3 regions of the Pseudomonas sp. 3B-A001-10F genome follow, and region 3 is predicted to be linked to each of the others. Evidence: predicted binding sites of a transcription regulator. Region 3 holds the regulator's gene; each other region holds the start of a gene.
What was found. The regulator sigma-54, encoded in region 3, starts transcription at its own class of promoters, with help from an activator protein. The targets are predictions, from matches to a motif close to ANTGGCATNNANNTTGCTNT.
Positions count from the first base shown of each region.

Region 1: AC0ZWN_RS17990 (pilin) is a predicted target of sigma-54. The motif match lies at 4,218-4,237, and genes of this name have one in related genera.
Region 2: flgB (flagellar basal body rod protein FlgB) is a predicted target of sigma-54. The motif match lies at 2,216-2,235, and genes of this name have one in related genera.

Region 1 is NZ_JBQYFW010000019.1:38,898-49,453, forward strand. It holds gene AC0ZWN_RS17975 (DUF748 domain-containing protein) at 1-2,507, shown strand, start outside; gene AC0ZWN_RS17980 (DUF2845 domain-containing protein) at 2,507-2,803, shown strand; gene AC0ZWN_RS17985 (BON domain-containing protein) at 3,089-3,445, opposite strand; gene AC0ZWN_RS17990 (pilin) at 3,740-4,171, opposite strand; gene pilB (type IV-A pilus assembly ATPase PilB) at 4,398-6,098, shown strand; gene AC0ZWN_RS18000 (type II secretion system F family protein) at 6,101-7,318, shown strand; gene AC0ZWN_RS18005 (prepilin peptidase) at 7,320-8,192, shown strand; gene coaE (dephospho-CoA kinase) at 8,189-8,812, shown strand; gene yacG (DNA gyrase inhibitor YacG) at 8,809-9,009, shown strand; gene AC0ZWN_RS18020 (hypothetical protein) at 9,016-9,231, opposite strand; gene AC0ZWN_RS18025 (energy-coupling factor ABC transporter permease) at 9,297-9,986, opposite strand; gene AC0ZWN_RS18030 (FAD/FMN-containing dehydrogenase) at 9,983-10,450, opposite strand.
Region 2 is NZ_JBQYFW010000002.1:349,950-360,505, reverse strand. It holds gene flgA (flagellar basal body P-ring formation chaperone FlgA) at 1-26, opposite strand, end outside; gene AC0ZWN_RS04055 (chemotaxis protein CheV) at 109-1,041, shown strand; gene cheR (protein-glutamate O-methyltransferase CheR) at 1,088-1,915, shown strand; gene flgB (flagellar basal body rod protein FlgB) at 2,276-2,683, shown strand; gene flgC (flagellar basal body rod protein FlgC) at 2,687-3,130, shown strand; gene flgD (flagellar hook assembly protein FlgD) at 3,146-3,871, shown strand; gene flgE (flagellar hook protein FlgE) at 3,902-5,218, shown strand; gene AC0ZWN_RS04025 (ribonucleoside-diphosphate reductase subunit alpha) at 5,595-8,489, opposite strand; gene AC0ZWN_RS04020 (response regulator) at 9,346-10,068, shown strand; gene AC0ZWN_RS04015 (ATP-binding protein) at 10,065-10,556, shown strand, end outside.
Region 3 is NZ_JBQYFW010000032.1:10,702-21,257, forward strand. It holds gene lptA (lipopolysaccharide transport periplasmic protein LptA) at 1-386, shown strand, start outside; gene lptB (LPS export ABC transporter ATP-binding protein) at 386-1,111, shown strand; gene AC0ZWN_RS23340 (RNA polymerase factor sigma-54) at 1,299-2,792, shown strand; gene hpf (ribosome hibernation-promoting factor, HPF/YfiA family) at 2,866-3,174, shown strand; gene ptsN (PTS IIA-like nitrogen regulatory protein PtsN) at 3,186-3,650, shown strand; gene rapZ (RNase adapter RapZ) at 3,653-4,510, shown strand; gene AC0ZWN_RS23360 (HPr family phosphocarrier protein) at 4,526-4,801, shown strand; gene AC0ZWN_RS23365 (ZIP family metal transporter) at 4,896-5,789, opposite strand; gene AC0ZWN_RS23370 (superoxide dismutase) at 5,820-6,431, opposite strand; gene AC0ZWN_RS23375 (hypothetical protein) at 6,433-6,873, opposite strand; gene AC0ZWN_RS23380 (class II fumarate hydratase) at 6,901-8,277, opposite strand; gene AC0ZWN_RS23385 (FagA protein) at 8,258-8,665, opposite strand; gene pmbA (metalloprotease PmbA) at 8,918-10,264, opposite strand; gene yjgA (ribosome biogenesis factor YjgA) at 10,373-10,556, shown strand, end outside.

The DNA of each region.
Region 1 (10,556 bases), on a different contig from region 3:
TCGACAACATCAAACTGGCCGGCGGCGTCGTGCACTTTGAGGACGTGCGCCCCAGCGAACCCATCGAGTTTCTCTACGATGACCTCAGCTTCGAGCTGAAAAACCTCAGCACCCTGCCCGAAGACAGCGCCGACATGACCCTGGTCGCCATCGGCCCGGCCGGTGGCCGGATCGACTGGAGTGGCAATTTCAGCCTGATCCCGTTCACTTCCGAAGGCACCCTGAAAGTCACCGACGGCAAGATGAAAGCCTTCTGGCCCTACGTGCGTGACTCGGTGCCTTTGGTACTCGAAGACGGCGTGATCAGCCTCAGCAGCGAATACAAACTCAATCTGTCGAAAGAAACCGAACTGCAGTTGAACAATGTCGCAGTGAGCATCGCGCCATTCGCCATCAAGGCTCCGGACGGGCGGCCACTGGCGAAACTCGAACGCCTCGACGTCAGCGAAACCTCGGTGGATCTGGCCAAACAACAAGTGGTGGTCGGCAAGATCCGCAGCAACAAACTGGAAACCTGGGCGGCGCTCGAAGCCGACGGCCAACTCGACTGGCAGAAACTGTTTGCCAGCCAGCCATCGAAACCGGCTGCCAAAGCGGCTGCCGAACCGGCGAACACACCGGCAGCTGCCGACTCGCCGAAAACCCCACCGGCGCCGAGCAAACCGTGGCAAGTGCTGCTCAAAGACGTGCAATTGCGCAATTACACCGTGCATCTGGCCGACCGCTCGGCCAAACCGGCAGTAGCACTGGACATCACACCGCTGAATGTCGATCTGCAGGATTTCGACAGCCTCAACGGCTCGCCCTTCAAGCTCAAGCTCGATAGCGGCGTGGGCAAACAAGGCAAGATCACGGCTGACGGCACGGTCAATCTCGCCCCGGTCAACGCCCAGCTCAATGTAAAAACCCAGGACATCGACCTGCGCGTCGCGCAGTCCTACATCAACCCATTCATTCGCCTGGAACTGCGCAGCGGCATGCTCGGCAGTGATCTCAAGGTCAATCTCAAGAGCACCGAGCCGCTGGCCCTAAGCGTCACCGGGCGCGCGCAGATCGATCAACTGCACACCCTCGACACCCTGAAAACCCGCGATTTCCTCAAGTGGCAGCAGGTGGTGGTCGAAGGCTTGAACTATCAGCACGGCGACAGCCTGTCGATTGACAAGGTCAACCTGTTCCAGCCTTATGTGCGGTTCATGATCAACGACGATCGCACCACCAACATCGACGACCTGCTGATCCCGCAACCGGCCGACAGTGGCGCGAAAAGCACCGCAGCGAAACAGGCCAGCAACGAGAAACCGTTGGGCATTCACATCGGTGGCATCGCGATCAACGACGGCTCTGCCAACTTCGCCGACTTCAGCCTGACGCCGAATTTCGCTACCGCCGTGCAACAACTCAACGGCCAGATCGGCACCATCGACAGCCGTCAGGCGAAACCGGCCAGCGTCGACATCAAAGGCAAGGTCGATCGCTATGCTCCAGTGACCATCAAGGGCGCGGTCAATCCCTTCGACCCGATGGCCAGCCTCGACATCGCCACCAGTTTCAAACGCGTCGAGCTGACCACGTTGACGCCCTACTCCGGCAAATTCGCCGGTTACCGCATCCGCAAGGGCCGGCTCAACCTCGACCTGCATTACCTGATTACCAAGGGCCAGCTAAAAGCCGAAAACAAAGTGGTGGTCGAGCAATTGCAGCTCGGTGAGAAAGTCGACAGCCCGGATGCTGTGAGCCTGCCACTGAAACTGGCGATTGCCTTGCTCAAGGACGTCGACGGCAAGATCTCCATCGAGTTGCCGGTGACCGGCGACTTGAACAACCCGCAATTCAGCGTGATGCCGATTGTCTGGCAGACCCTGCGCAATCTCATCGTCAAAGCCGCTGCCGCACCCTTCAAAATGATTGGCGGGCTGATCAGTGGTGGCAGTTCGCAAGACCTTGGCACCGTGTCGTTTGCTCCGGGTTCCAGCGAGTTGAGCAAGGATGCCGAAGCGGCGCTGATCAAACTGTCTCAGGCGCTCAAGGAGCGCCCGGCCCTGCGTCTGGAAATCGAAGGCACTGCCGCGCAGAGCAGCGATGGTCCATTGCTCGCCGAGCAGCGTCTGGAGCGTGAATACCAGTACAACTACTACAAGATGCTCCAGCGTCGCGGCGATAAAGTCCCGGCGCAGGCGTCATTGCTGCAAGTGCCGGACAACGAGAAAGGTCCACTGCTCGAAGGCATTTACCGCACCCGCCTGAAAACCCAGCCACCGGCGCAATGGAAGGATCTGGGCAAGGAAGAACGCACGGCGAAGATGCGCGAAGGCGTGATCAAGTTCTGGAGTGGCAGCGAGGTGTTGTTGCGTCAGTTGGGTCAGGACCGTGCCAGCAGCATCAAGGATTATCTGGTCGATAAAGGCCAGCTGGCAGACGACCGCGTGTACTTCATCGACGCCAGTCTCGGTGAAGCCGAGAGCGATGGCCGCGTGGTGACGCAAATGCACCTGGATGCCGAATGATGAAACTGCAGTGGCTGGCCTTGATCGCAATGACCTTCGCGGCCAGCCACGCCTCGGCGTCCGATACCCTGCGCTGCGGCAGTCAACTGATCAGCCTGGGCGACCGTTCCAGCGAAGTCCTGCAAAAGTGTGGTGAGCCGGTCAGCCGTGATGTCTTGGGTTACAAGCGCAGCGCCAACCGCCGCGAGGAGTTTCAGGTCGAGGAATGGACCTACGGCCCGAGCAACGGCATGTACCAATACCTGCGCTTCGAAGGCAACCGCCTGCGGCAGATCAACAGCAAACGCGGTAACTGATCCAAATCACTTACCCATGTGGGAGCGAGCTTGCTCGCGAAGGCGTCTGGTCAGTCAAATCCATTGTGACTGGCATACCGCTTTCGCGAGCAAGCTCGCTCCCACAGTTGTTTTGCGGTGCCCTTCGATTCTTTCGTCCCTGAAATAGAACAGGCCCCGACACAAGTGCCGGGGCCCGTAATGGTCACATCCGTGTGACCGTTCGCATGAACTCTAAAGTTGCGGCAGACGTATTGCTCGGCCCGTCTGTCGCGCCTTCTCCCGGTCCAGGCGAGAAGTCATGCCTTACTCGGCTTTCAGGCCGTCAGCGGAGACCGCTTTAACGCCTTTGATTTTCTTGGCGATCGCAACAGCAACGTCTTTCTGCGATTCAGTTACAGCAGTAGTCGACGAAAGCGATACAACGCCTTTGTTGGTTTCTACTTTGATGTCAGTACCTGGAATGCCTTTTTCGGTGACCAGGTCAGCTTTGACTTTGGTAGTGATCCAAGTGTCGGAAGTAGCTTCTTTAGCCTGGGTGACTTCACCGGCAGCCAGAGTCATTGGAGCCTGGGTAGCCTGAGTGGATTGTGCGAATGCACCGGAAGCCATGGTCAGGGTCAGCGCGGTAGCAGCAGCGGCAGTGATAGCGAACTTCTTCATACGAGTAACTCCTGTTTTTCTGGAAAGTCTGCTGGTTGTCTTGTCAGCAGGGTTACCAAGGTAGTTGCGAACGCTGTGCCAACTTTTTAGAACGAACAATATTCTTAATAATCAACAACTTACAGATATCACCAATTTCCGAAATCATGCAATTTGCATGAACTGGCCAATGTTCGCATGCAAGTTGCGGTTTTTGGGAAAGTTCCTAAGACGCTGAAATTATTGAAGCTTTTTAGAAGTGTGAACCAAGAAAAATGCCCCGCATTGCGGGGCATTTGGCAGTCCATCAACAACTCAGGTACCGCTGGCAGTACATCCTTTTGGCGAATAGTCCGGTGCAACGGTCGTACCGCAAGTCCATACGCCCGCACCGGTTCCGGAGGAACGAGTAAGCGTGATGGTTTTATCCAGCACCGGACCTGGCGCATTTTTAATCGTGCAGACGATCGAACCTGCACCCGAAGATGCGGTACCTGTTGCAGACACTGAGCAGTTGGAGGTTAAAACAGTTGCACTGCCAGCCACGTTTGTATTGGTAGGATCGGTGCCCTGATTGATCACATCCTCAAACGGCACTTTCATCGCACTGATTTCCGCCAGCCCCGCCGTCACCTTCGACCGCGCCTGATACTTGGAATACTGCGGCAAGGCGATGGTCGCCAGAATCCCGATGATTGCCACCACGATCAGCAGTTCGATCAGCGTAAACCCTTGTTGTTTTTTCATAGACACGCTCCATGCATGAGTCGAAATCTCATGATCTGAAAGTGACGCAGCATAGGCCATGCCAATGCCTTCAAGACCCGCCCATTGGGGCGCGAAGCGCTTGCAACGCCAATTCCTACAACCTGCAACCGCACTATCTGACACTTTTTGTCACCTGCACCCGCCGTGTTTGGCGCTGTCACTTGACTAGGCTATAAGTCATGAACGGCAAGCGTGCGGAATCCCCATGAATGACATCGCTCTGAGCGGTCTGGCCAAGCAATTGGTCCAGGCCGAACTGCTCACGGAAAAAAGCGCCCAGCAAGCTTGGCAACAGGCCCAACGCAATCGTCTGTCGCTGGTCAGCTATCTGGTGCAGAACAAACTGGTCAAGAGCTCACAGGTCGCCGAGATCGCCTCCGAGCATTTCGGCATGGCCTTGCTTGATCTCAATTGCCTGGACAAGGAAACCCAGCCCAAAGGCCTGGTCAGCGAAAAACTCGTGCGTCAGCATCACGCCATGCCCTTGTGGCGTCGCGGCAACAAGCTGTTCGTGGGCATTTCCGACCCGAGCAATCATCAAGCAATCAACGACATCCAGTTCAGTACCGGGCTGAGCACCGAAGCCATTCTGGTCGAGGACGACAAACTTACCGATGCCATCGAAAAATTCTTCGACACCCACACCAGCGGTCTCGAGGACATGGCCGATGTCGATCTCGACGGGGTCGATGTCGAGTCCGTCGACGACAGCAAGCAGGACGCCATCGGCGGCCTCGACGCCGACGATGCGCCGGTGGTGCGCTTCGTGCACAAGATGCTGCTCGACGCGATCAAAAGCGGTTCTTCCGACTTGCACTTCGAGCCTTACGAAAAAAACTACCGGGTGCGGGTGCGCACCGACGGCATCCTGCGCGAGGTTGCCAAACCGCCGATTCAACTGGCCGGGCGCATCGCCGCACGCCTGAAAGTCATGGCCAGCCTGGATATTTCGGAACGGCGCAAACCTCAGGACGGGCGGATCAAGATGCGCCTGTCAAAAAGCAAATCAATCGACTTCCGGGTCAACACCCTGCCGACCCTGTGGGGCGAAAAAGTGGTGATCCGGATTCTCGATCCGTCCAGTGCGCAGATCGGTATCGACGCGCTCGGCTATGAGCCCGAGCAAAAGGATCTGTACATGGCTGCACTCAAGCAGCCACAGGGCATGATTCTGGTCACCGGGCCGACCGGTTCGGGGAAAACCGTATCGCTGTACACCGGCCTGAACATCCTCAACACCGTCGACATCAATATCTCCACCGCCGAAGACCCGGTGGAGATCAACATGGAAGGCATCAACCAGGTCAACGTCAATCCCAAGCAAGGGCTCGACTTTGCCCAGGCACTGCGCTCGTTTCTGCGTCAGGACCCGGACGTGATCATGGTCGGTGAGATCCGCGACCTGGAAACCGCCGAGATCGCCATCAAAGCCGCGCAGACCGGTCACCTGGTGCTCTCGACCCTGCACACCAACAGCGCTGCGGAAACCCTGACGCGCCTGCACAACATGGGTATTCCCGGTTTCAACATCGCTACCTCGGTCAGCCTGATCATCGCCCAGCGCCTGGCGCGCAAACTGTGCAGCCACTGCAAAAAAGCCATCGAGATCCCGCGCGAAACCTTACTCAAGGAAGGCTTCCCCGAGGAACGCATCGGCCATTTCACGATCTACGAGCCGGTCGGTTGCGATCACTGCAACGGCGGTTACAAAGGACGCGTGGGGATTTATGAAGTGGTGAAAAACACACCGGAGCTGCAACGCTTGATCATGGCCGAAGGCAATTCGCTGGAAATCGACCTGCAGATGCGCCGCGACGGCTTCGACGACCTGCGCACCTCCGGGCTGCACAAGGCCATGCAAGGCATCACCAGTCTTGAAGAAATCAACCGGGTCACCAAGGACTGAACATGGCGGTCAAGGCAGCAAAAATCAGTATTTATGCCTGGGAAGGCACGGACAGAAAAGGCAGCAAAGTCACCGGTGAATTGAGCGGACAGAACCCGGCGCTGATCAAGGCACAATTGCGTAAACAGGGGATCAATCCCGGCAAGGTGCGCAAGAAATCCGCGTCATTGTTGAGCTTTGGCAAACGCATCAAGGCCCGGGACATTGCCCTGTTCACCCGGCAGATGGCGACCATGATGAAAGCCGGCGTACCGCTGTTGCAGTCGTTCGACATTATTGGCGAAGGCTTTGATAACCCGGCCATGCGCAAACTGGTGGACGACGTGAAACAGGAGGTCGCGGCCGGTAACAGCTTCGCCGCAGCCCTGCGCAAGAAACCGCAGTATTTCGACGAGTTGTATTGCAACCTGGTCGATGCCGGCGAACAGTCCGGCGCCCTCGACACCTTGCTCGAACGCGTCGCGACCTATAAGGAAAAAAGCGAAAGCCTCAAAGCCAAGATCAAGAAAGCCATGACCTATCCCACCGCCGTGGTGCTGGTCGCGGCTGTTGTCACCGGGATTCTGCTGGTCAAAGTAGTGCCACAATTTCAGTCAGTGTTTTCCGGTTTCGGCGCCGAACTGCCGGCGTTCACCCTGATGGTGATCAGCCTGTCGGAATTCATGCAGCAATGGTGGTGGGCCATTCTCGCTGCGCTGGTCGCGGCCATTTTCGGCACCCGCCACGCGCTGAAAACCTCCCAGGCACTGCGCGATCGCAAAGACACCTGGCTGCTGAAACTGCCACTGGTGGGCACGCTGATGTACAAGTCCGCCGTGGCGCGATTCGCTCGAACCTTGTCCACCACGTTTGCCGCCGGTGTGCCGTTGGTCGAAGCGCTTGACTCGGTGGCCGGCGCCACCGGCAACGTGGTCTTCAAGCGAGCCGTGCTGCGCATTCGCCAGGACGTGTCCACCGGTATGCAGCTGAATTTCTCGATGCGCAGCACCGGGGTCTTTCCCAGCATGGCCGTGCAAATGACCGCGATTGGCGAAGAGTCCGGCGCCCTGGATGACATGCTCGACAAGGTTGCGGGCTTTTACGAGGAAGAAGTGGATAACATGGTCGACAACCTCACCAGCCTCATGGAGCCGTTCATCATGGTCGTGCTGGGGGTAATCGTCGGCGGGCTGGTGGTGGCCATGTACCTGCCGATATTCCAACTCGGCTCAGCGATCTGACATGCCTATCGACGAACTGTTTGCCGTGTATCCGCTAGCGTTTGTCGGCACCGCCCTGCTGCTGGGCCTGGTGGTCGGCAGCTTCCTCAATGTGCTGATCTGGCGCCTGCCGAAAATGCTCGAACGCGACTGGCGCCAGCAGGCACACGATGTGCTCGGTTTGCCCGGCGAAGCCTCGCAACCCGTCTACAACCTGATGCTGCCGCACTCCGAATGCCCGCATTGCGCCCACCGGATTCGCCCGTGGGAGAACGTTCCCCTGCTCAGTTACCTATGGCTGCGCGGGCGCTGTTCAGCTTGCTCAGCTCCGATCAGCAAACGTTATCCGTTGACCGAGCTGGCCTGTGGGCTGCTTTCGGCCTTCATCGCCTGGCACTTGGGTTTCGGTTGGCCGGCGTGCCTGCTGATCGTCCTCACCTGGGGTCTGCTGGCGATGAGTCTGATCGACACCGAGCATCAACTATTGCCTGATGTGCTGGTGTTGCCGTTGCTGTGGCTGGGGTTGATCGTCAACAGTTTCGGCCTGTTCGTGACCTTGCACGATGCGTTGTGGGGCGCGGTGGCCGGTTATCTGGCGCTGTGGTCAGTGTTCTGGCTGTTCAAACTGCTGACTGGCAAGGACGGCATCGGTCATGGTGATTTCAAGCTGTTGGCGCTGCTGGGGGCATGGGGCGGCTGGCAGATTCTGCCGCTGACGATTCTGTTGTCATCACTGGTCGGCGCCATTATCGGGGTGATTTTGTTGCGCCTGCGCGAGCAGAAAACCTCGACGCCAATCCCCTTCGGCCCTTATCTGGCAATTGCCGGCTGGATTGCCTTGCTCTGGGGTGGTCAAATAACCGCCTTCTATTGGCAGTTTGTCGGTTTGAAATGAATACCCCTGTGGAAAAACCCTGGATTCTCGGCCTCACCGGCGGCATCGGCAGCGGCAAAAGCGCAGCGGCTCAGCACTTCATTGATCTGGGTGTCCACGTGGTGGATGCCGATCACGCGGCACGCTGGGTGGTTGAGCCGGGGCGTCCGGCGCTGGCGCAGATTGCCGAACACTTCGGTCCCGGTGTGCTGCAGGCCGATGGCACACTGGACCGCGCCGCCCTGCGTAAACTGATCTTTGAAGTGCCGGAGCAACGCCGTTGGCTCGAAGCCCTGCTGCATCCGTTGATCGCCGAGGAAATCGCTCATCACCTGGCGCAGGCAAAATCGCCTTACGCGATTCTTGCGTCGCCGCTGCTGATCGAATCCGGGCAATACGCGATGACCCAGCGCATTCTGGTGATCGACGCTCCGCAACAATTGCAGATCGAACGCACCTTGCAGCGTGACCAGACCAGCGAAGCGCAGGTTCAGGCGATCCTCAAGGCTCAGTCGAGCCGCGAAGAGCGTGTGAGCCGCGCCGACGACGTAGTGGTCAACGACCGCGACCTCGCCTGGCTGCACAGCGAGGTCGAGCGCCTGCATCACTTTTACCTGACTTTATCCGGAGGCCAAGCATGAGCCAGATCCCCACCGTTGAATGCCCGACCTGCGGCGCCCCCGTGGAATTCATCCCCGAAAACAAGTTTCGGCCGTTCTGCTCTGATCGCTGCAAGCTGATCGACCTCGGCGCCTGGGCGTCGGAAGAACACAAGATTCCGGTCGCACCGGATGCCGAGGACGAACTGTTTTCCGGCGACTTCGATCCGCGTCACTGATCTCGATCAGGGCCGCATAAAGCCGTAGTCCTGATCGTCGTCGAGGTTTTCCGCCAGAAAGCGCAACTCGTCGGCCAGGTCTTCGGCGTTGCGCACGGCCTTGCTCTGCTGCACCACCGCACTGAGCAAGGCGCGCAAACTCAACCCCGGGTCGAAACCCACTTCCTGCGCCATCTCCAGACTCTGCCGGGTTTCCTGCCTGGCCCACTCGTAAACACTCATGCCGCTGCTCCTGAAGGGATTTGCGCGAGCATGAAATTTCCCGCGCGCAGCGGGTTTGATGTGGATCAAGACTTCGGATCGTCGTCCTTCCACGGCGCCGAAAGGTAGCGTGTGCGGTTGAAGGTCTCCAGCCATTCCGGGCTGAATACCACCAGAGCACTGACGATCATGCCGTTGATGAACGCTTCGGGGAAAATGATCAGCCACACGTAACCGATGAAGTCTTCCAGCCACTCCGGCATGGCGAAAAGGCCGTCGTACCACAGCAGCGTCAGGCTGAGGATCAGGCACAACAAGGCCGACAACGCGGCGGCAAAGAAGCCGGAACAGAAGATGTACACGAACGGGTTGCGCGGTTGAGCACGCTCGACAAGGATTGCCACGCACTCGGTGACCAGCACCGGCAGCAAAATGAACAAGGCGCCATTGACCCCCATCGCCGCAAGATCCTGACGCCCGAGCAGCACCAGGCCGATTTGCGCTACCAGTCCGCCAACGATCGCCAGCGGCCAGTCCAGCAACAGGGTTACCGCCGTCATACCGAGGAAGTGATACGACACGCCCGTGTCGAAATCCCTGCGCATTAACCACAAGAGAAACAACGCAAACACGGTGCCGAACAGCAGATGCTGACGCCGGCTGTCGCTGAACAACTCGACCCACGGCGCACGCACGATCGCCCAGAGCAGCACCGGCAGATAAATCAGCCAGCCCAGCAACAGACTTTCACTTGCCAGCACCTCGACGCCGATCATGGGCGCGCCTTCTCCAGTGCCTCGCGCAGGTCACCCGTGTTGGCGTACTCACGTTGCGAGAGCAATCGACCGTCCTTGAGTTGCAACCACAACACCTGGCCTTCCGCGCCGGGATAGCGCGACGCAACCCGTCCTTCTCGATCCAGCATGACCCGATAGTGGTAGTCGCGCATGGCCGGTACGGCAAACATTTTGGCAATCAGCGCCGGCATGCGCTGGATGTCGGCAACGAACACCGCGTGACGGGCCTCCAGATAGCCCTTGGGTTGGTCCTTCAACGCTTCCTTGATCAGCTTGGCGCCGTCCATATCCCGTGCCACCAGCAGCGTGGTGGTGCTGTTGTCGAGGGTGAAGGGTTGCTCGTACTGATCGAGCAACGTCCAGGGAGCCAGACGCTCACCGGTTTCGAGTGCATGGGCACACAGCGGAAAAACAGCAAACAGCAGCAGCCAGCGAAATTTCACGATGAGTCCTCACGGTTTGGCGCAAATAATCGATTTCCATGAGTCTACACCGCCCTTCTCCACTGCCCACTGATGCACTTTGCCGCGGAACGCTTTCAGCTTGTCG
Region 2 (10,556 bases), on a different contig from region 3:
CGGAAAAATGTCGTTTGAGCGTTCATACGAGTTAAAAAGCAAGCGCCGTGCCGTTTAGCAATGAATGTGCGTCGCAACAACACTTGGCGTTGGTGTAGGAGTCTGGGCATGGCTGGTGTAATGGATTCGGTGAACCAGCGCACGCAACTGGTGGGGCAGAATCGCCTGGAGCTGTTGTTGTTCCGTCTCGACGGTCAGCAGCTCTACGGAATCAACGTGTTCAAGGTGCGGGAAGTGTTGCAGTGCCCGTCGCTGACGTTGATGCCCAAGTCCAGTCCTGTCGTGTGCGGGGTGGCAAATATTCGGGGGGCGACCATTCCGATCCTTGATCTGGCAATGGCCACCGGTTCCGGAGCGTTGAAGGACAAGAACAACCCGTTCGTGATCATCACGGAGTACAACACCAAGACCCAGGGTTTCCTGGTCCGCTCGGTGGAGCGCATCGTCAACATGAACTGGGAAGAGATTCATCCACCGCCCAAGGGCACGGGGCGCGATCACTACCTGACGGCTGTGACTCGGGTGGACAATCAGTTAGTCGAAATCATCGACGTCGAGAAAGTGCTGGCGGAAGTTGCGCCGACACCGGAAGCGATTTCGGTGGGCGTGGTCGATGTCGAGACCCAGACCAAGGCACTGTCATTGCGTGTCTTGACGGTCGATGACTCGTCGGTGGCGCGCAAGCAGGTCACGCGTTGTCTGCAGACAATCGGGGTCGAAGTGGTGGCGCTGAACGACGGCAAACAGGCGCTGGATTACCTGCGCAAGCTGGTCGATGAGGGCAAGAAGCCGGAAGAAGAGTTCCTGATGATGATTTCCGACATCGAGATGCCGGAGATGGACGGGTACACCCTGACGGCGGAAATCCGCGGCGACGCACGCATGCAAAAGCTTCATATCATCCTGCATACTTCGTTGTCGGGGGTATTCAATCAGGCGATGGTCAAGAAAGTCGGTGCAGATGACTTTTTGGCCAAATTCCGTCCTGATGACCTCGCATCCCGGGTAGTCGACCGGATCAAAGCAGCAGATATCAGCTAGGAGCGTTTTGCTCCTGGCGGTCAACACGATTTAAGAGGCGGCATCATTGTCTACGGGTAATTTGGATTTCGAACAGTTCCGGGTCTTCCTGGAAAAAGCCTGTGGCATTCTGCTCGGTGAAAACAAGCAGTACCTGGTCTCGAGCCGTCTCAACAAACTGATGGAGCAGCAAGGCATCAAATCCCTGGGTGAGCTGGTTCAGCGCATCCAGACCCAGCCGCGCAGCGGTTTGCGCGAGCAGGTAGTTGATGCCATGACGACCAACGAAACCCTGTGGTTTCGTGACACCTATCCGTTTGAAGTCTTGAAGAACAAGGTGCTGCCTGAAGCGATCAAGGCCAGCCCCAACCAGCGCTTGCGGATTTGGTCAGCGGCGTGCTCGTCGGGCCAGGAACCGTACTCGCTGTCGATGTCGATCGACGAGTTCGAGCGGACCAACCTTGGTCAACTGAAGATGGGCGTGCAGATTGTTGCCACTGATCTGTCCGGCCTTATGCTGACCAACTGCAAGACCGGCGAGTACGACAGCCTGGCCATCGGTCGTGGTTTGTCGCCGGAACGCCTGCAGCGTTACTTCGACCCGAAAGGGCCGGGCCGCTGGGTGATCAAGGCGCCGATCAAGAACCGGGTAGAGTTCCGTTCGTTCAACCTGCTCGACAGCTATGCCGCGCTGGGCAAGTTCGACATCGTGTTCTGCCGCAACGTGTTGATCTACTTCTCTGCCGAAGTGAAGAAAGACATCCTGTTGCGCATTCACAGCACGTTGAAGCCGGGCGGTTATCTGTTCCTTGGCGCTTCCGAAGCGTTGAACGGTTTGCCGGATCATTACCAGATGGTGCAGTGCAGCCCGGGGATTATTTACCAGGCGAAATGATTGCAGCGGCAATACAAAAAAACGGGAAGCCTTAAGGCCTCCCGTTTTTTTATGCCCCAATTATTTTATTTCTCACGAACACCACACCCCCCCTGTGGGAGCGAGCCTGCTCGCGAAAGCGGTCTGTCAGTAAAACAGTTGGCGACTGACACGCCACCTTCGCGAGCAGGGGATATGCGTTGACCTGGCAAGGACGGCAAGCGGCAGAAAAGCGGCATCCGGCGGAAACCGGTTGCCGCTTTTCTGGCATTGCCGCTTTGCCGACTCCCTGCAAAGCCCCGGTTTATGGGTGTTTTGCCGTTTGGCACGGCGCTTGCTAAAGCTCAGTTACGAAAAACCGGTCACCTGAAGGTTCCCGACATGAGCATCAGCTTCGATAAAGCGCTCGGCATTCACGAAAAGGCATTGGGCTTCCGCGCCCAGCGTGCCGAAGTGCTGGCCAACAACATCGCCAACGCCGACACCCCGAACTACAAGGCTCGGGATCTGGATTTCTCCAAAGTGCTTGAAGCACAGACCCAGAAAAACGCTAACGGCACCATCGCCCTGAACATGACCAACAGCCGTCACATCGAAGCTGAAGGCCTGGGCAATGGCGACGAATCGCTGATGTATCGCACGCCGATGCAACCGTCGATCGACCAGAACACCGTGGACGCTCAACTGGAACAGTCGAACTACGCGGAAAACGCCGTCGGCTTCCAGGCCAGCTTCACCCTGCTCAACAGCAAATTCAAAGGGCTGGTGTCAGCCCTGCGCGGAGAGTAATCCATGTCCCTGTCCAGCGTTTTCAACATTGCCGGCAGCGGCATGAGCGCACAAACCACGCGTCTGAACACCGTGGCGTCGAACATCGCCAACGCCGAAACCGTCTCGTCGAGCATCGACCAGACCTATCGCGCCCGTCACCCGGTGTTCGCCACCATGTTCCAGGGCGGCCAGAACAGCGGCAGCAATTCGCTGTTCCAGAGCCAGGACGCGGCCGGTCAGGGTGTACAGGTGCTCGGTGTGGTCGAAGACCAGAGCAACCTCGAAGCGCGTTACGAGCCGAACCATCCGGCGGCCGACGCCAAAGGCTACGTCTACTACCCGAACGTCAACGTGGTGGAAGAAATGGCTGACATGATTTCCGCGAGCCGCTCGTTCCAGACCAATGCCGAAATGATGAACACCGCCAAAACCATGATGCAGAAGGTACTGACCCTCGGTCAGTAATAAGGGGCGACGGCCATGAGTGTTTCCGATACCACCAGCAGCTTGAGCATGAATGACATCCTGTCGAACTCGTCGAAAAAGACCAGTTCGACCACCGGTGGCATTGCTTCGGCTACCAACAGCGCCACCGGCGGCCAGGCACTGGGCAAGGATGCGTTCCTGCAATTGCTGGTCACCCAGCTGAAAAACCAGAACCCGCTTGATCCGCAGGACAACAGTGCCTTCGTTGCGCAGTTGGCACAGTTCAGCAGCCTTGAGGGGATCACCACCCTCAACAGCACTGTCAGCTCGCTGGCCGGCAACTACAACTCCTCGCAGGCGTTGCAGGCTTCGTCGCTGGTGGGCCGCAATGTGATCGTGCAGACCAACTCGGTTCAGCTCGACGATCCGAGCAAAGGCATGACCGGCTCGGTCACCGTTCCGTCGTCGATTGCCGGCGGCACGGTCAGCATCACCGACAGCAGCGGCACGGTGGTTCGCACCATCGATCTGGGCAGTCGCGCCGCAGGCAGCGCGAGCTTCACCTGGGACGGCAAGGACAAGGACGGCAATCTGGTCAAGACCGGTACCTATACCGTCAAGGCCAACGCATCGATCAATGGCACCTCGACCGACATGGCGACCTACCTGCCGGCCACCGTCACCAGCGTGACGATCAGCCAGACCGGCGGCGAGCTGATGCTCAACCTGTCCGGCAAGGGCACCGTTGCCCTGTCCAAAGTACAAACCATTGGTATATAGAGCCGACTAACCGGCACAAAGGAGTGGAATATGTCTTTCAATATCGGCCTTAGCGGTCTCTATGCAGCCAACAAACAACTGGACGTGACCGGCAACAACATCGCCAACGTCGCGACCGCCGGTTTCAAATCGTCCCGTGCAGAATTCGAAGACGTTTACTCGTCGACTCGCCTGGGCAGCGGCAGCAAAGTGATCGGCAACGGTGTGCGTCTGGCCAACGTTTCCCAGCAGTTCACCCAAGGTGACATCAACAACACCGGCAACGTGTTGGACATGGGCATCAACGGTTCCGGTTTCTTCACCATGAGCAACAATGGCTCGGTGTCCTACACCCGTGCCGGTACGTTCAAGGTCGACAACGCCGGTTACATCACCAACACCGACTACACCTCGCGTCTGCAAGGTTATGGTGTGGATGCCAACGGTAAGATCGTCAATGGTGTGTTGACCGACCTCAAGATCGACACTTCAAACCTGGCGCCTAAGTCCACCTCGTTGGTGACCTCGACCATCAACCTGAACTCGACTGCGCCAGTGATCGACGACACAGTGGCCGCCGGCAAGTTCGATCCGAGCAACCTCGCGACCTACACCAAATCGTTCAGCACGCCGATCTATGACAGCCAGGGCAACATGCACCCCATGGATCAGTACGTGGTGAAAACCGGTGCCAACACCTGGAAGGTCTATACCCTGGTGGACGGTCGTAACCCGGATGCAACGGGCAGTGATCCAAAAGTCACTGCGCCGGTGCCTTCCACCATGACCTTTGACTCCGCTGGCAAGCTGACGCAGGTCAGCACTCTGCCTGGCCCGGTGATCAGCAGTGACCTGAAGCTCACGGGTTGGGTGCCGGGTAATGTCGTCAATGGTACGTTCAAGGCTAATGGTGCGGCCGCGAACCCGGCAGGTATCACCATTTCGATGGCTCAGACCACCCAGTACAACGCAGACACTGCGCGTTCGATTCCGACGCAGGATGGTTACGCCACTGGCCAGATCACCAACCTGACCATCGACGGTACCGGTACGCTGTTCGCCAACTTCAGCAACAACCAGAGCAAGGCCATTGGCCAGGTCGCACTGGCGAGTTTCACCAACGAACAAGGCTTGCAGGCAGTCGGCGGCACTAGCTGGAAGGAGACTTTCGCTTCGGGTATTCCGGGCTACGATGCGCCGAAAACCGGTACGTTGGGTGAGGTGGTTTCCAACTCGCTGGAAGAGTCGAACGTTAACCTGACCAACGAGCTGGTAGACCTGATCAAGGGCCAGAGCAACTATCAGGCGAACGCCAAGACCATCTCGACGCAGAGCACCATCATGCAGACCATCATTCAGATGACCTGATTCTGGTAGCTGCTTGTGCAAGGAAGCCCCTCTTTTGAGGGGCTTTTTTGTTGGGATTTTTTGGGGATGTTTTGATTGGGTGTATATCCGTTGCTGCGGGTGCTGCGGGTGCTGCGGGTGCTGCGGCTGGCGGTTCGCTCTTACAGCGACTCCACTCCGACCAATCTCCGATTGAACACTCCCAATCCCACTGTGGGAGCGAGCTCGCGAAGGCGACCTGAAAGCCAGGCAGCCTCTGCCGGATGTACGCAACCTCTGTAAGCGCTGCCGAAAGTAAACGGCGCACAAAAGAAAACCCCCAACACACCAGAAGTCTGTCGGGGGTTTCTTTTGCCTGGAAGAATCAGACGTCTCGCAACGCCTGATTCAGCTCAGCTTATTGGCAAGCTTCGCAATCCGGCTCGTCGATCGCGCAAGCTTTTGGCACTGGAGCAGGACCGGCAGGTGCTGCCAGAACCGAATCGTCGCCGTGGTTGCCGCCGCTGGAAACAGCGTTCAGCTTGCCGGTGTTGATGGTCGACTTCTCGGTGCTGGTCGCGGCCAGGGCACGGAGGTAGTAAGTGGTTTTCAGGCCACGGTACCAGGCCATGCGGTAGGTCACGTCGAGCTTCTTGCCCGATGCGCCGGCGATGTACAGGTTCAGCGACTGGGCCTGGTCGATCCACTTCTGACGACGGCTGGCGGCGTCAACGATCCACTTGGTGTCCACTTCGAACGCGGTCGCATAAAGCTCTTTGAGTTCTTGCGGGATACGCTCGATCTGCTGAACCGAACCGTCGTAGTACTTCAGGTCGTTGATCATGACCGAGTCCCACAGACCGCGAGCCTTGAGGTCGCGAACCAGGTACGGGTTGATCACGGTGAATTCGCCCGACAGGTTCGATTTCACATACAGGTTCTGGTAGGTCGGTTCGATCGACTGCGATACGCCAGTGATGTTGGCGATGGTCGCGGTCGGTGCGATGGCCATGATGTTGGAGTTACGAATGCCTTTCTGTACACGGGCGCGAACCGGTGCCCAGTCGAGGGTTTCGTTCAGGTCGACATCGATGTACTTCTGGCCACGGGCTTCGATCAGGATCTGTTGCGAATCCAGCGGCAGGATGCCTTTGGACCACAGCGAACCCTGGAACGTCTCGTACGCGCCACGCTCGTCAGCCAGGTCGCAGGACGCCTGGATCGCGTAGTAGCTGACCGCTTCCATCGACTTGTCGGCGAACTCGACAGCAGCGTCGGAACCGTAAGGGATGTGCTGCAGGTACAGCGCGTCCTGGAAGCCCATGATGCCCAGACCGACCGGACGGTGCTTGAAGTTGGAGTTCTTCGCTTGTGGCACCGAGTAGTAGTTGATGTCGATCACGTTATCGAGCATGCGTACAGCGGTGTTCACGGTACGTTCCAGCTTGGCGGTGTCCAGCTTGCCGTCAACGATGTGGTTCGGCAGGTTGATCGAGCCCAGGTTGCAAACGGCGATTTCGTCCTTGTTGGTGTTCAAGGTGATCTCGGTGCACAGGTTCGAGCTGTGAACCACGCCGACGTGCTGCTGCGGGCTACGCAGGTTGCACGGGTCTTTGAAGGTCAGCCATGGGTGGCCGGTTTCAAACAGCATGGAGAGCATTTTGCGCCACAGGTCTTTGGCCTGGATGGTCTTGAACAGTTTGACCTTGCCTGGGTATTCGGTCAGGGCTTCGTAGTACTCGTAGCGCTCTTCGAAGGCTTTGCCGGTCAGGTCGTGCAGGTCCGGTACTTCGGATGGCGAGAACAGGGTCCACTTGCCGTCATCGAAGACACGCTTCATGAACAGGTCAGGGATCCAGTTGGCGGTGTTCATGTCGTGGGTACGACGACGATCATCACCGGTGTTCTTGCGCAGTTCGATGAACTCTTCGATGTCCATGTGCCAGGTTTCCAGGTAGGCACAGACAGCGCCTTTGCGCTTGCCACCCTGGTTAACGGCTACAGCGGTGTCGTTCACCACTTTGAGGAACGGCACAACGCCTTGCGACTTGCCGTTGGTGCCCTTGATGTACGAACCCAGAGCGCGAACAGGCGTCCAGTCGTTGCCCAGGCCACCGGCGAATTTCGACAACATGGCGTTGTCGTGGATCGCGTGGTAGATGCCCGACAGGTCATCCGGCACGGTGGTCAGGTAGCAGCTCGACAGCTGTGGACGCAGGGTACCGGCGTTGAACAGGGTCGGGGTCGACGACATGTAGTCGAAGGAAGACAGCAGGTTGTAGAACTCGATCGCACGGTCTTCTTTGTGCTTCTCTTCGATCGCCAGGCCCATGGCCACGCGCATGAAGAAGATCTGCGGCAGTTCGAAACGCACGCCATCCTTGTGGATGAAGTAACGGTCGTACAGGGTTTGCAGACCCAGGTAGGTGAATTGCTGATCACGCTCGTGGTTGATCGCCTTGCCCAGTTTTTCCAGGTCGAAGGAGGCCAGCACAGGGTTCAGCAGTTCGAACTCGATACCTTTGGCGATGTAAGCCGGCAATGCCTTGGCGTACAGGTCGGCCATTTCGTGGTGAGTGGCGCTTTCGGCCACACCGAGGAAACCCAGACCTTCGGCACGCAGGGTGTCCATCAGCAGGCGGGCAGTCACGAACGAGTAGTTCGGCTCACGCTCGACCAGGGTACGGGCGGTCATCACCAGGGCGGTGTTGACGTCGGTCAGGGCCACGCCGTCGTACAGGTTTTTCAGGGTTTCGCGCTGGATCAGGTCGCCGTCGACTTCTTCCAGACCTTCGCAGGCCTCGGTGACGATGGTGTTCAGGCGGCCCATGTCGAGCGGCGCCAGGCTGCCGTCGGCACGGGTGATGCGGATCGACGGGTGAGCGTTGACCGCTTCTTCGGCCGGCGCGTGGGCAGCACGTTCTTTCGAACGACCGTCACGGTAGATCACGTAGTCGCGAGCGACTTTCTGCTCACCGGCACGCATCAGGGCCAGTTCGACCTGGTCCTGGATTTCTTCGATGTGGATGGTGCCACCCGACGGCATGCGACGCTTGAAGGTCGCGGTGACCTGTTCGGTCAGACGGGCAACGGTGTCATGGATTCGCGACGAAGCGGCAGCGGTGCCGCCTTCAACTGCGAGGAACGCTTTGGTGATAGCGACGGTGATCTTGTCATCGGTGTAAGGAACGACAGTGCCATTGCGCTTGATCACGCGCAGTTGACCAGGCGCGGTGGCTGCCAGATCCGAATTCGAATCAGCGGCCTGCGGCAAGGTGCCCTGCGGGTTCTCGCGAGTTGTGTCGGTTTGCATGGGGGGTGGTCTCCACATTCTCTATGTTTGTTTGGGCACCATCATGGTGCCCACCGTTCTGTCCAGAAGCACTACAGCCGACGGGCGTCGGGTATAACAACTTCGGGACAGTAGGAAAAAAGGCTGATGAAGCCGCATCCTTGCCGAAGTTTTTGGCTACGAGCCAGGGCTCGAGCCGGATTCCTTCCCGGGTGACAGTAATGACTGCAACACCCGTACCGTTCTCGTCGCTGCGAGCTAAAAAACGGTGCCATCCGCAAGTGCGGTTTGGGCTTTGAAAAACTTGCTGGGTTCAACCGGAAACAGGCAATAAATCGCTTGAGTTTCAGGTCTGAAATGTGGTTGGGCGTTTAAGCGGAAAACCCTATATGTGGGGTCTCTCCCTGCGCCGTGCTACAAGATAATGCGTTTCACGGGTGCTTGCAACGTACTAGCTGTGGATAAACCTGTGCGTAAATTGTGTAAGAAATCCGGAATTCGCGTGTAGGCCGCGAACCTGCTGAGCTAGACCGTCTGTCACTGTTTTTTCACCGGGAAAAACGCTTCAGCGGATTTTTAAGGGCGCGAACCCTATCACAAAAAACTGCCTTGTCCGAACGCATTTACCGACTTGTGTTCTGGCTGTACGCCGTTTATACAATCGGCCCATGCGCAGGCATTCTTATCCTCCTTAAACATGACAAAAGGTCGGGAGGATCTGAAGCTGTGGGAGCGAGCCTGCTCGCGAATGCGCTATGTCAGCTGACTCAGATGTGGGCTGATACGACGCCTTCGCGAGCAGGCTCGCTCCCACAGGGAATAGTGTTGAGGCAGACGTTCCTCCTTTATTAATAACAATAGAAAGCAGAGGTCAGCGGTGGAGCAACAAGCCTTTGAGGTATTGATCGTCGAGGATGACCAGCGGCTGGCCGAATTGACGCGCGACTACCTGCAAGCCAATGGACTGCGCGTGGATATCGAAGGCAACGGGGCGCTGGCGGCTGCGCGGATCATCCAGGAGCAGCCGGATCTGGTGATCCTTGATCTGATGCTGCCGGGCGAGGATGGCCTGAGCATCTGTCGCAAGGTGCGCAATCAGTATGACGGGCCGATTCTGATGCTCACCGCGCGCACCGACGATGCCGATCAGATCCACGGGCTCGATCTCGGGGCCGACGATTACGTGTGCAAACCGGTGCGCCCACGCCTGTTGCTGGCACGAATTCAGGCGTTGCTGCGCCGTAGCGACACACCTGAACCGCTCGCCGAAAAATCCCGCCGTTTGCAATTCGGCCCGTTGGTGGTCGACAACGCCTTGCGTGAAGCGTGGCTGAGCGACAACGGCATCGAGTTGACCAGCGCCGAATTCGATCTGCTCTGGCTGTTGGTGTCCAACGCCGGGCGGATTCTGTCCCGCGAAGAAATCTTCACCGCACTGCGCGGCATCGGCTATGACGGTCAGGACCGTTCGATCGATGTGCGCATCTCGCGCATCCGCCCGAAAATCGGCGACGACCCCGACCATCCACGCCTGATCAAGACCATTCGCAGCAAAGGTTATCTGTTCGTTCCTGAAGCCTGCGTAGATCTGCCGCTGTGAACTCGATCTTCCTGCGCATCTACGGCGGCATGTGCGCAGCGCTGATTCTGGTGGCGGTGCTCGGCGTGCTGGCGCTGAATCTGCTCAATCAGGTGCGCAGCGAGCAGTATCGCGAGCGGCTGGCCCACGGCACGTTCTCGCTGATGGCCGGCAACCTGCAACCGATGAATGAAACCGAGCGCCATCGCGCGTTGCTGGTGTGGGAGCGTTTGCTGGGGATCCCGCTGGCGCTGAAGAAGTTTGCCGAGACCGATCTCGATCTGACCCAGCGCACCCGCGTGCAACGGGGGCAGGCGTTGGTCGAGCAGACCGGTCCGCACGCAGCGAAGGTTTACCGGATGGTCAGCGACAAGGAACAGCTCGTACTGGTGGGTGAAGTTCAGCAAATCAGCGAGCAACTGGCCCGCGCAACCATTTACCTGCTGGCCGATGAACTGGTGCGCGTGCCGGTCGCCGAGCAACCCAAGCGCCTCGCACAGATAAAGGAC
Region 3 (10,556 bases):
ATGTGATCATCACCCAAGGTTCGATGATCGTTAAAGGCAACACCGTCACCATGACTCGCGCGCCGAATGGAGATATCGACGTAGTGACCTCCGTGGGCAACCTGGCTTATTTCGAGCAGCTGCAAACCCAGGGCGACACCAAACCGGTTCAAGGCTACGGCGTGACGATTCAATACCATGCCCAGCAAAACCGCGTCGTGCTGATCGACAAGGCCAAGGTCGTCGACAAAGACGGCAACGTCACTCAGGGCGAGAAAATCGTCTACGACACCGTGAAGAAACTGGCCAGCGCTGGTCGCGCTACCGGCAGCAAGGTCACCGAAACGCGTCCGCGCATCGACATGGTGATCCAGCCGAAGAAGAAAACCGACGAGAAAACCCAGTAATGGCAACTCTGAAAGCTCAGCACCTGGCCAAGGCCTATAAAAGCCGCCAGGTCGTGCGTGACGTCAGCCTGTCGATCGACAGCGGCCAGATCGTCGGCCTTCTCGGCCCGAACGGTGCCGGCAAGACCACGTGTTTCTACATGATCGTCGGCCTGGTACAGGCCGATCAGGGTCGCGTGCTGATCGACGATCTGGACGTCAGCCACCAGCCGATGCACGGTCGCGCCAAGGCCGGTATCGGCTATCTGCCGCAAGAAGCGTCGATCTTCCGCAAACTGTCGGTGGCCGACAACATCATGGCCATCCTCGAGACCCGTCAGGAGCTCGACAAGGCCGGCCGTCGCAAGGAGCTGGAAAGCCTGCTGCAGGAATTCCACATCAGCCACATCCGCGACAACCTTGGCATGAGCCTGTCCGGTGGTGAACGTCGCCGGGTGGAAATCGCTCGCGCGCTGGCAACGGCACCGAAATTCATCCTGCTCGACGAACCGTTCGCCGGTGTCGATCCGATCTCGGTCGGCGACATCAAGCAGATCATCCACCACCTCAAGGCTAAGGGCATCGGTGTATTGATCACCGACCACAACGTCCGTGAGACGCTGGACATCTGCGAAACCGCTTACATCGTCAACGATGGTCAACTGATCGCCGAAGGCGATGCAGAAACCATCCTGGCCAACGATCTGGTCAAGGAAGTGTATCTGGGCCACGAGTTCCGCTTGTAAGCGTAACAGTGCCCGGTGCGCCGCCCGGGCGCTGTATCGATTCAAGCAGGAATTAATACGCTTTAATTGTTACAGCGCTCTAGGCAAACACTTCAGTTTCAGGCATATAATTTGCTTAAGTTTGGCGCCCCGGCGCCCTGTAGTGGATGGCGCATAGCGCCGGCGAATAAGGTGTTAAGCCCCTGCCATGAAACCATCGCTAGTCTTGAGAATGGGCCAGCAGCTGACGATGACACCGCAGCTGCAACAGGCCATCCGCCTGCTCCAATTGTCGACCCTGGATCTGCAACAGGAAATCCAGGAGGCGCTGGAATCCAATCCGATGCTCGAACGCCAGGAAGAAGGCGAAGACTTCGACAATTCCGACCCCATGGCCGACAACGCCGAACAGAAGCCCAACACCGAGATCCAGGAACCCTCGTATCAGGAAACCGCGCCCACGGTGGACAACCTGGAGGAAGGCGACTGGAGCGAGCGTATCCCCAACGAACTGCCGGTCGATACCGCCTGGGAAGACGTCTATCAGACCAGCGCCAGCAGCCTGCCCAGCAGCGATGACGACGAATGGGACTTCACCACCCGCACGTCCGCCGGCGAGAGCCTGCAAAGCCACCTGTTGTGGCAGCTGAACCTGGCACCGATGTCCGACACCGATCGCCTGATCGCCGTCACCCTGATCGATTGCATCAACAATCAGGGCTACCTGGACGAAACCCTCGAAGAAATCCTCGAGGCGTTCGATCCGGAACTCGACATCGAACTCGATGAAATCGAAGCCGTCCTGCACCGCATTCAGCAATTCGAACCCGCTGGTATTGGCGCGCGCAACCTTAGTGAATGCCTGCTGCTTCAATTGCGTCAGCTACCCGCCAAGACGCCTTGGCTGGCTGAAGCGAAACGTTTGGTCAGCGATTACATCGACCTGCTCGGCAGCCGCGATTACAGCCAGTTGATGCGCCGCATGAAGCTCAAGGAAGACGAGCTGCGCCAGGTCATCGAACTGGTGCAAAGCCTCAATCCGCGCCCTGGCTCGCAAATCGAATCCACTGAAGCCGAATACGTTGTCCCTGACGTCATCGTGCGCAAGGACAACGAGCGCTGGCTGGTCGAGCTGAATCAGGAATCGGTGCCGCGTCTGCGCGTCAACGCCCAGTACGCCGGTTTCGTCCGCCGTGCCGACACCAGCGCCGACAACACCTTCATGCGCAATCAGTTGCAGGAAGCCCGCTGGTTCATCAAGAGCCTGCAGAGCCGCAACGAAACCCTGATGAAAGTAGCCACCCAGATCGTCGAGCATCAGCGCGGCTTTCTGGAGTACGGCGACGAGGCCATGAAGCCGTTGGTTCTGCACGACATCGCTGAAGCGGTCGGCATGCACGAATCGACCATTTCCAGGGTGACAACGCAGAAATTCATGCATACCCCGCGCGGTATTTATGAACTGAAATACTTTTTCTCCAGCCACGTCAGCACCTCCGAAGGCGGCGAATGCTCGTCCACGGCGATCCGCGCGATCATCAAAAAACTGGTTGCCGCGGAAAATCAGAAAAAGCCGTTGAGTGACAGCAAGATCGCTGGTTTACTGGAGGCACAAGGCATTCAGGTGGCTCGCCGCACCGTCGCCAAGTACCGCGAATCCCTCGGGATCGCGCCTTCGAGCGAACGCAAGCGGTTGATGTAAGCCACGTTACAGCGTTCCAGTGGCAGGCTATCCAGCCTGCCGCTTTATGCACTGGCAACGAAGGAGAAGCTGTATGCAAGTCAACATCAGTGGACACCAACTGGAAGTGACCGAACCTCTGCGCACCTACATCAACGAAAAACTCGACCGATTAGAGCGCCATTTCGACAAGATCACCAACGTGCAAGTCACGATGTGCGTCGAAAAGCTGAAGCAGAAAATCGAAGCCACCTTGCATATTCCCGGCGGAGAAGTGGTTGCCAATGCCGAGCATGACGACATGTATGCCGCCATTGACCTACTGACCGACAAGCTGGATCGTCAACTCAAAAAGCATAAGGAAAAGACCCAGAGCCTCCTCCAGGGCGCGACCGGTCGATAACCCCCCATTCCATGATCCGACTTGAAAGTATCCTGACCCCCGGCCGTTCCCTTGTGAACGTGCCGGGCGGCAGTAAAAAGAAAGCCCTCGAACAAATTGCCAACCTGATCGCCCGCGAAGTGGCGGATCTGGAGATGCAAGATGTCTTCGAGGCGTTGATTGCCCGTGAAAAACTCGGCTCCACCGGTTTTGGCAACGGCATCGCCATTCCTCACTGCCGCCTCAAGGGTTGCACAGCACCGATCAGTGCGCTGATGCACCTTGATGCTCCGATTGATTTCGACGCCATTGACGGCGCACCGGTTGACCTGCTGTTTGTTTTGCTGGTCCCGGAGGCTGCCACCGATGCGCACCTGGAGCTGCTGCGCCAGATCGCCAGCATGCTCGATCGCAAGGAAGTGCGTGAAAAACTGCGCAGCGCTCCAAGCAATGAAGCGTTGTATCAGGTTGTCCTGGACGAGCAGAACGGGCACTAATCATGCGCTTGATCATCGTCAGTGGCCGTTCCGGCTCGGGTAAAAGTACGGCTCTGGATGTCCTTGAGGACAACGGCTATTACTGCATCGACAACCTGCCTGCAGGCTTGCTGCCGGAACTGGCCGAACGCGCGCTGATTCACACGGAACTGGCGCAGCCGCTGGTAGCCGTGTCCATCGATGCGCGCAACCTGCCGAGCCACCTGACACGCTTTCCAGAACTGCTTGAAGATGTCCGGGCCAAACACATCCAGTGCGACGTCCTGTATCTGGACGCCGACGAAGAAACCCTGCTCAAGCGTTTCTCCGAAACCCGCCGTCGTCACCCGCTGAGCAACGCCAACCGCTCACTGGCCGAGGCGATCCAGGATGAAACCGCCCTGCTCGGCCCGATCGCCGACCTCGCGGACCTGAAGATCAACACCACCAATCTGAACCTGTACCAATTGCGCGACTCCATCAAGCTGCGTCTGCTGAACCAGCCGGAGCCGGGGACCGCATTTCTGGTCGAGTCCTTCGGCTTCAAGCGCGGCATGCCGGTGGATGCGGATCTGGTGTTCGATGTGCGCTGCCTGCCCAATCCGTACTGGAAGCCGGAACTGCGCGCGCAATCGGGTCTCGATGCGCCGGTGGCTGAATACCTGGCGGCACAGCCGGAGGTCGAAGAAATGTTTCAGGACATCTTCACCTACCTGCACAAGTGGCTGCCGCGCTTCGCCGCGAGCAACCGCGCTTACGTCACCATTGCCATTGGCTGCACCGGCGGGCATCACCGCTCCGTCTACCTGACCGAACGTCTGGGTCAGGCCCTGCAGAAAACCCTGAAGAACGTCCAGGTTCGCCACCGCGACCTCACTTAAAGGATTCACACCGCGATGCCTGCTCTGGAAATCGAAATCATCAACAAGCTGGGCCTGCATGCCCGCGCATCGGCCAAGTTTGTCGGGGTGGCCGGGCAGTATCCGGATTGCACGATCAGAGTGGGCCGCGATAAAGACCACACGGTCGATGGCAAAAGCATCATGGCGATGATGATGCTAGCGGCTGGCAAGGGCACCAAGATCTATCTGAGTACCGAAGGTGAAAAGGATCAGGAGGCGCTGGATGCGCTGGTGGCGTTGATCAACAACTACTTCGACGAAGGCGGCTGACAGCCAAGGTCAAAAGATCGCAGCCTGCGGCAGCTCCTGCATTGGAAAACGTTCCCAGCAGGAACTGCCGCAGGCTGCGGTCTTTTGCTCTGCTTCAACCCAACGCCGTATCCATCACCATCATCAGACAAAACCCGATCAACAGGCCAAGACTGGCCAGTTTGTCATGACCATTGCGTCGCGACTCGGGAATCACTTCATGGGTCACTACCAGCAACATCGCCCCCGCCGCCAGAGCTAGTCCTAATGGCAACAACACCTGCGCCAGACTGACCAGCCACGCACATAACAACGCAAACACCGGTTCGACCAGACCTGACGCCGCACCGATCAGGAACGCCCTGACCCGCGACATCCCCGCCCCGGCCAACACCAACGCGATCACCAGACCTTCCGGGACATCCTGCAAAGCGATACCCATGGCCAGGCTGTCCGCATCCGGCATGCCGCCGCCAGCAGAAACGCCGACGGCCATGCCTTCAGGGATGTTATGGGCAATGATGGCGAACACGAACAACCAGATCCGTGGTGGAATCACCGGATGCTCGACGGTGCCGACGAGCATTTCCGGGGACGCGCCGGAAACCTTGCGATCGACCAGATACAGCCCGAACGCACCCAGCATGATGCCGAAGCAGATCAGGCCGCTGGCGCCCCACGGTGTCAGTCCGAGGCTTTCGGCGGCAGCAATGCCCGGCACGATCAGCGAAAACGCCGTCGCCGCCAGCATCACCCCGGCACCAAAACCCAGCAAGGTATCACTGAGTGCCTGCGGCATCCGCCGGATCACCAGCACTGGCACAGCCCCGAGCGCCGTGCCGAGGGCGCAGATCGCACCGCCCTGCAACGCGCGCAACAGCCTCGGTTCCAGATTCAGCCATTCCAGTCCGTGGGCGACCAGCAAAGTCATGCCCGCCAACAGCAACAGCGATCCCACTGCGTAACGAAACATACGCCCACTTCCGATCGCCAGTGTTTCAGTGCCCATAGTCAGCCTTGGATTGTTTTTATAGAAGACTTAAACCAGCGCAGCCTGATAACGCGCAGCGACTTCAGGCCAATTGATCACGTTATAAAAGGCGTTGATGTATTCCGGCCGACGGTTCTGATACCGCAGGTAGTAGGCGTGCTCCCAGACATCGAGGCCGAGAATCGGCGTGTTGCCGTTCATCAAGGGGCTGTCCTGGTTGCCGCTGCTTTCCACCAGCAGTTTTTTCTCCGGGGTCACGCTCAGCCAGGCCCAGCCACTGCCGAAACGGGTCAGTGCGGCTTTGGTGAAGGCTTCCTTGAAGCTGTCGAGACCGCCCAATTGCTCATCGATGGCCTTGGCCAGCGCGCCGTCCGGTTTGCCGCCGCCGCTTGGCACCATCACTTCCCAGAACAGCGAGTGATTGGCGTGACCGCCGCCCTGATTGATCACTGCCGCACGGAGTTTTTCCGGTAGATCCTTGACGCTGGCGACCAGTTTTTCTACCGGCCATTCGGCGTATTCAGTGCCTTCTACGGCGGCGTTGAGATTGTTGATGTAGGTCTGGTGATGCTTGGTGTAGTGGATCTCCATAGTCTGCGCATCGATGTGCGGTTCGAGCGCGTCGTAGGCGTAAGGCAAGGCAGGCAAGGTAAAAGCCATTTCAATGGACTCCATGGTGATGGGGGGCAGGTGCGCGGCGCGCATTGCCGGTATCCGGATGCAGCAGGCGTTGGGTGCGCGGGTATTCACCGTGCTCGCTGATGAAATTCAACAGCTCGACGTAAGTCTTGCTGCTCTGGCGCAGCGCCGCTTCACGCAAGGCCAGGCGCTGACGTTCGTCCTGCATGGTCTGCAACAAGCGTTGATGGATGGCGCAGAGGTATTCGGCGCTCTCCTCCGGCTGATTCAGGCGCAAGTGCAGATCGGCCAGGTTGTGGTGGGAGATGACGCAAGCCGCCACCGCTTCGTCGGCATCCGCCCAGCGTTCGAACAACACTTGCGCCAGGGCCAGGGCTTGCAGGTAAGCCTCACGGGCGTCGATCAGTTCGCCGAGCATGAAGCAGCGATTGGCCCTTTCGATCGTGCGTTTCCAGTGCTCCATGGTGAGCCTCCAAAGCGGTTGCGGGGTTTACACGCCGCCGGCGGTGAGTTTCTCGGGGTTGAGCAACTCTTCCAGTTGGCTGCGCGACAGGTCGGTGTGTTCCAGGGCGACGTCGATCACTGCACGGCCTTCCTTGTAGGCCTGCTTGGCGATTTCGGCGGCTTTCTGGTAACCGATGATCGGGTTGAGCGCGGTCACCAGAATCGGGTTGCGCGACAACGCTTCTTTAAGGCGCGACTCGTTCACCTTGAAGCTGGCGATGGCTTTGTCGCCGAGCAAGCGGCTGGAATTGGCCAGCAGCTCGATGCTGCTCAGCAGATTCTGCGCGATGATCGGCAGCATCACGTTCAGTTCGAAATTGCCCGACTGACCGGCAATGGTGATCACCGAGTCGTTGCCGATCACCTGCGCGGCAACCATGGCGGTGGCTTCCGGGATCACCGGATTGACTTTGCCCGGCATGATCGACGAGCCCGGTTGCAGGGCTTCGAGTTCGATTTCACCGAGGCCGGCAAGCGGGCCTGAGTTCATCCAGCGCAGGTCATTGGCGATTTTCATCAGCGACACCGCAGTGGCCTTGAGCTGGCCGGAGACGGCGACGGCGGTGTCCTGCGAGCCGATCAGCGCGAACAGATCCTTGCCCGGGGTGAATTCCACGTCGGTCAATTGACTCAACTGGCGGCTGAAACGCGCGGCGAATTCAGGATGAGCGTTGATCCCGGTGCCGACCGCCGTGCCACCCTGCGCTAGGGATTGCAGGCTTGGCAGCAAATCCTGCAGATGACTGATGTTGGCCTTGAGCTGCTGCGCCCAACCGTTCAGCACCTGGCTCATGCGCACCGGCATCGCGTCCATCAAATGCGTGCGGCCGGTTTTGACGTGGCGATGTACGTGAGTGGCTTTTTGCTCGACCACTTGCACCAAGTGCAGCAGCGCCGGCAGCAGTTGTTCGTGCAGGGCCAGCGCAGCACTGACGTGGATGGTGGTCGGGATGATGTCGTTGCTGCTCTGGCCGCAGTTGACGTGATCGTTGGCGTTGACCGGCTCGCCGAGCAGACGGCTGGCCAGGGTGGCGATCACTTCGTTGGCGTTCATGTTGGAACTGGTGCCGGAACCGGTCTGGAAGATGTCCACCGGGAAATGCGGCATGAAGTCGCCTTCGAGCAAGCCTTGCGCGGCGTCGCTGATGGCTTTGCCCTGGGCGGCGCTGATCTGGTTGAGTTCAACGTTGGCGCGGGCGGCGGCGGCTTTGGCGATGATCAGCGCGCGGATGAATTGCGTCGGCATCGGTTTGCCGCTAATCGGGAAGTTATCCACCGCGCGCTGGGTTTGCGCGCCGTAGAGAGCGTCCACCGGCACCTGCAGTTCGCCCATGCTGTCGCGCTCAATACGTGTCTTGGTCATCTGAAAATCCTTGCACCAGTTCAATAAGAGGAATCGAGGGCAGCAGTTCGCAGGTGGCGAGCTGCCAGGTGTAGCGTTGCCAACGTTGGAGCCGGCATTTGCACAGGGACAGGCGCTCCATTTCACGCAGTGGACGCCAGGCTTGATCGAGACAGAAGCTGCGCCAGTGCCACGGCAAGGCGATATCGGTGGCCGTGTCGAGCAGCAGATGGAAGGAGGTTTCAGCGATGGTCCAGGGAGAAGTCGCCGTACAACAGGCCAGATACCGGCCCTCGGCCAGATAGTGTTCGATCAGGCGCGGTTCGTCGGGATCCATCGCGCAACGGATCTGGCGACTCATCCAGCGCCAGCTTTCGAGGTACGGCTGCTCGTGCAAGGCAGAACTCATGATCCGGGGCTCATCCGATAATGAGATTTATTATTAGATGATAATAAGAACCAAAACAAGAGCGTCGTACCATGCAGATCTCATTGTGGGAGCGAGCCTGCTCGCGAAGGCGTCGTGCCGGTCACCACTGCGGTCGGCCGTGAAATCGCTTTCGCGAGCAGGCTCGCTCCCACATTGGTTTTGTATGGAGCCAATAAAAAAAGGCGCGCCACCCGATGAGGTGGCGCGCCTTTTGTGTCTGACGGCCGGGGTTTAGCTGCCCGCGACAGTCATCCGCTCGATCAACACCGAACCGGTGCGAATGTTGCTGCGCAGCTCCAGATCATTACCGACCGCGACGATCTGCTTGAACATGTCGCGCATATTGCCGGCGATGGTCACTTCCTGCACGGCGAACTGAATTTCACCGTTCTCGACCCAGAAACCCGCCGCCCCGCGCGAATAGTCGCCGGTGACCATGTTCAAGCCATGGCCCATCAATTCGGTGACCAGCAAGCCACGGCCCATGCGCTTCAACAGTGCAGCCTGGTCTTCATCGCCATGGGTGACGAACAGGTTGTGTACGCCGCCTGCGTTGGCCGTGCTCGGCATACCCAATTTACGTCCGGAGTACGTGCCGAGGATGTACGACACCAGCTCGCCCTTTTCGACGAACGGTTTGGCATACGTCGCCAGACCATCACCGTCGTAAGAAGCACTGCCCATCGCGCGCATCAGGTGCGGACGCTCATCGATGGTCAGCCATTCCGGGAACAGCTTCTGCCCCAGGGTGCCTTCAAGGAAGGACGACTTGCGATACAGGCTGCCACCGGACACCGCCGAGAGGAAACTGCCAAACAGACCACCCGCCAGTTCTGCGGAAAACAGCACCGGCACTTCGCAAGTCGGCACCGGACGTGCGCCCAGACGGCTCGCCGCCCGTTGCGCAGCACGCTGGCCGATGCTTACCGGATCCGCGAGCAAAGTGCCCTGACGGTTTACGTCATACCAGTAATCGCGCTGCATCTGGCCATTGGCCTCGGCGATCATCACGCAACTCAGGCTGTGTCGGGTCGATGCGTAGCCACCGATGAAGCCATGGCTGTTGCCGTACACGCGGCAGCCCTGATGAGTGCTGAGGGTGGTGCCGTCGGCATTCTTGATCCGCGCATCGGCGTCGAATGCCGCCGCTTCACAGAGCAACGCCTTCTCGATGGCCTGCTCCGGGGTGATGTCCCACTCGTGGAACAGGTCGAAATCGTGTTGTTCCTTGGCCATCAACGCCGCATCGGCCAGGCCCGAGGCCTCGTCTTCGGAGGTGTGCTTAGCAATGGCCAGTGCCGCCGCGACGGTCTCGCGAATCGCATCCGGACCGGTCGCCGACGTGCTGGCCGAGCCTTTGCGCTGGCCCACATACAGGGTGATGCCAAAGCCCTGATCGCGGTTGAACTCGACCGTTTCGACTTCGCGCTGGCGCACCGACGTCGACAGTCCCTGCTCCAGCGACACCGCGACTTCGCAGGCACTGGCGCCCTGAAGCTTGGCTTCGGCGATGATCTGCTCGACTTGTTCCTGCAGTGCCGGCAATGCCTGCGGGCCGACGCTTTGAACTGCACTCATGCTCATCTCCACTCAAATTCTGCTTTCGGCTGGGGTCATCGAGCGACCGGGCCGGACAAGCGGCCCCCGACTGGTTATCATGGCGGCGTTTCTTTGCGGACTGCCACCATGGTTGATTCTTACGACGACTCCCTCGATACGGGAGAAAAAAGCAAATCTCAGGTCAAACGCGAGCTGCATGCTCTGGTTGACCTCGGCGAGCGCCTGACAACACTCAAGCCAGACTTGATCGCAAAACTGCCGCTGACCGACGCTATGCGCCGGGCGTTGGCCGATGCGCCCAAGCACACCG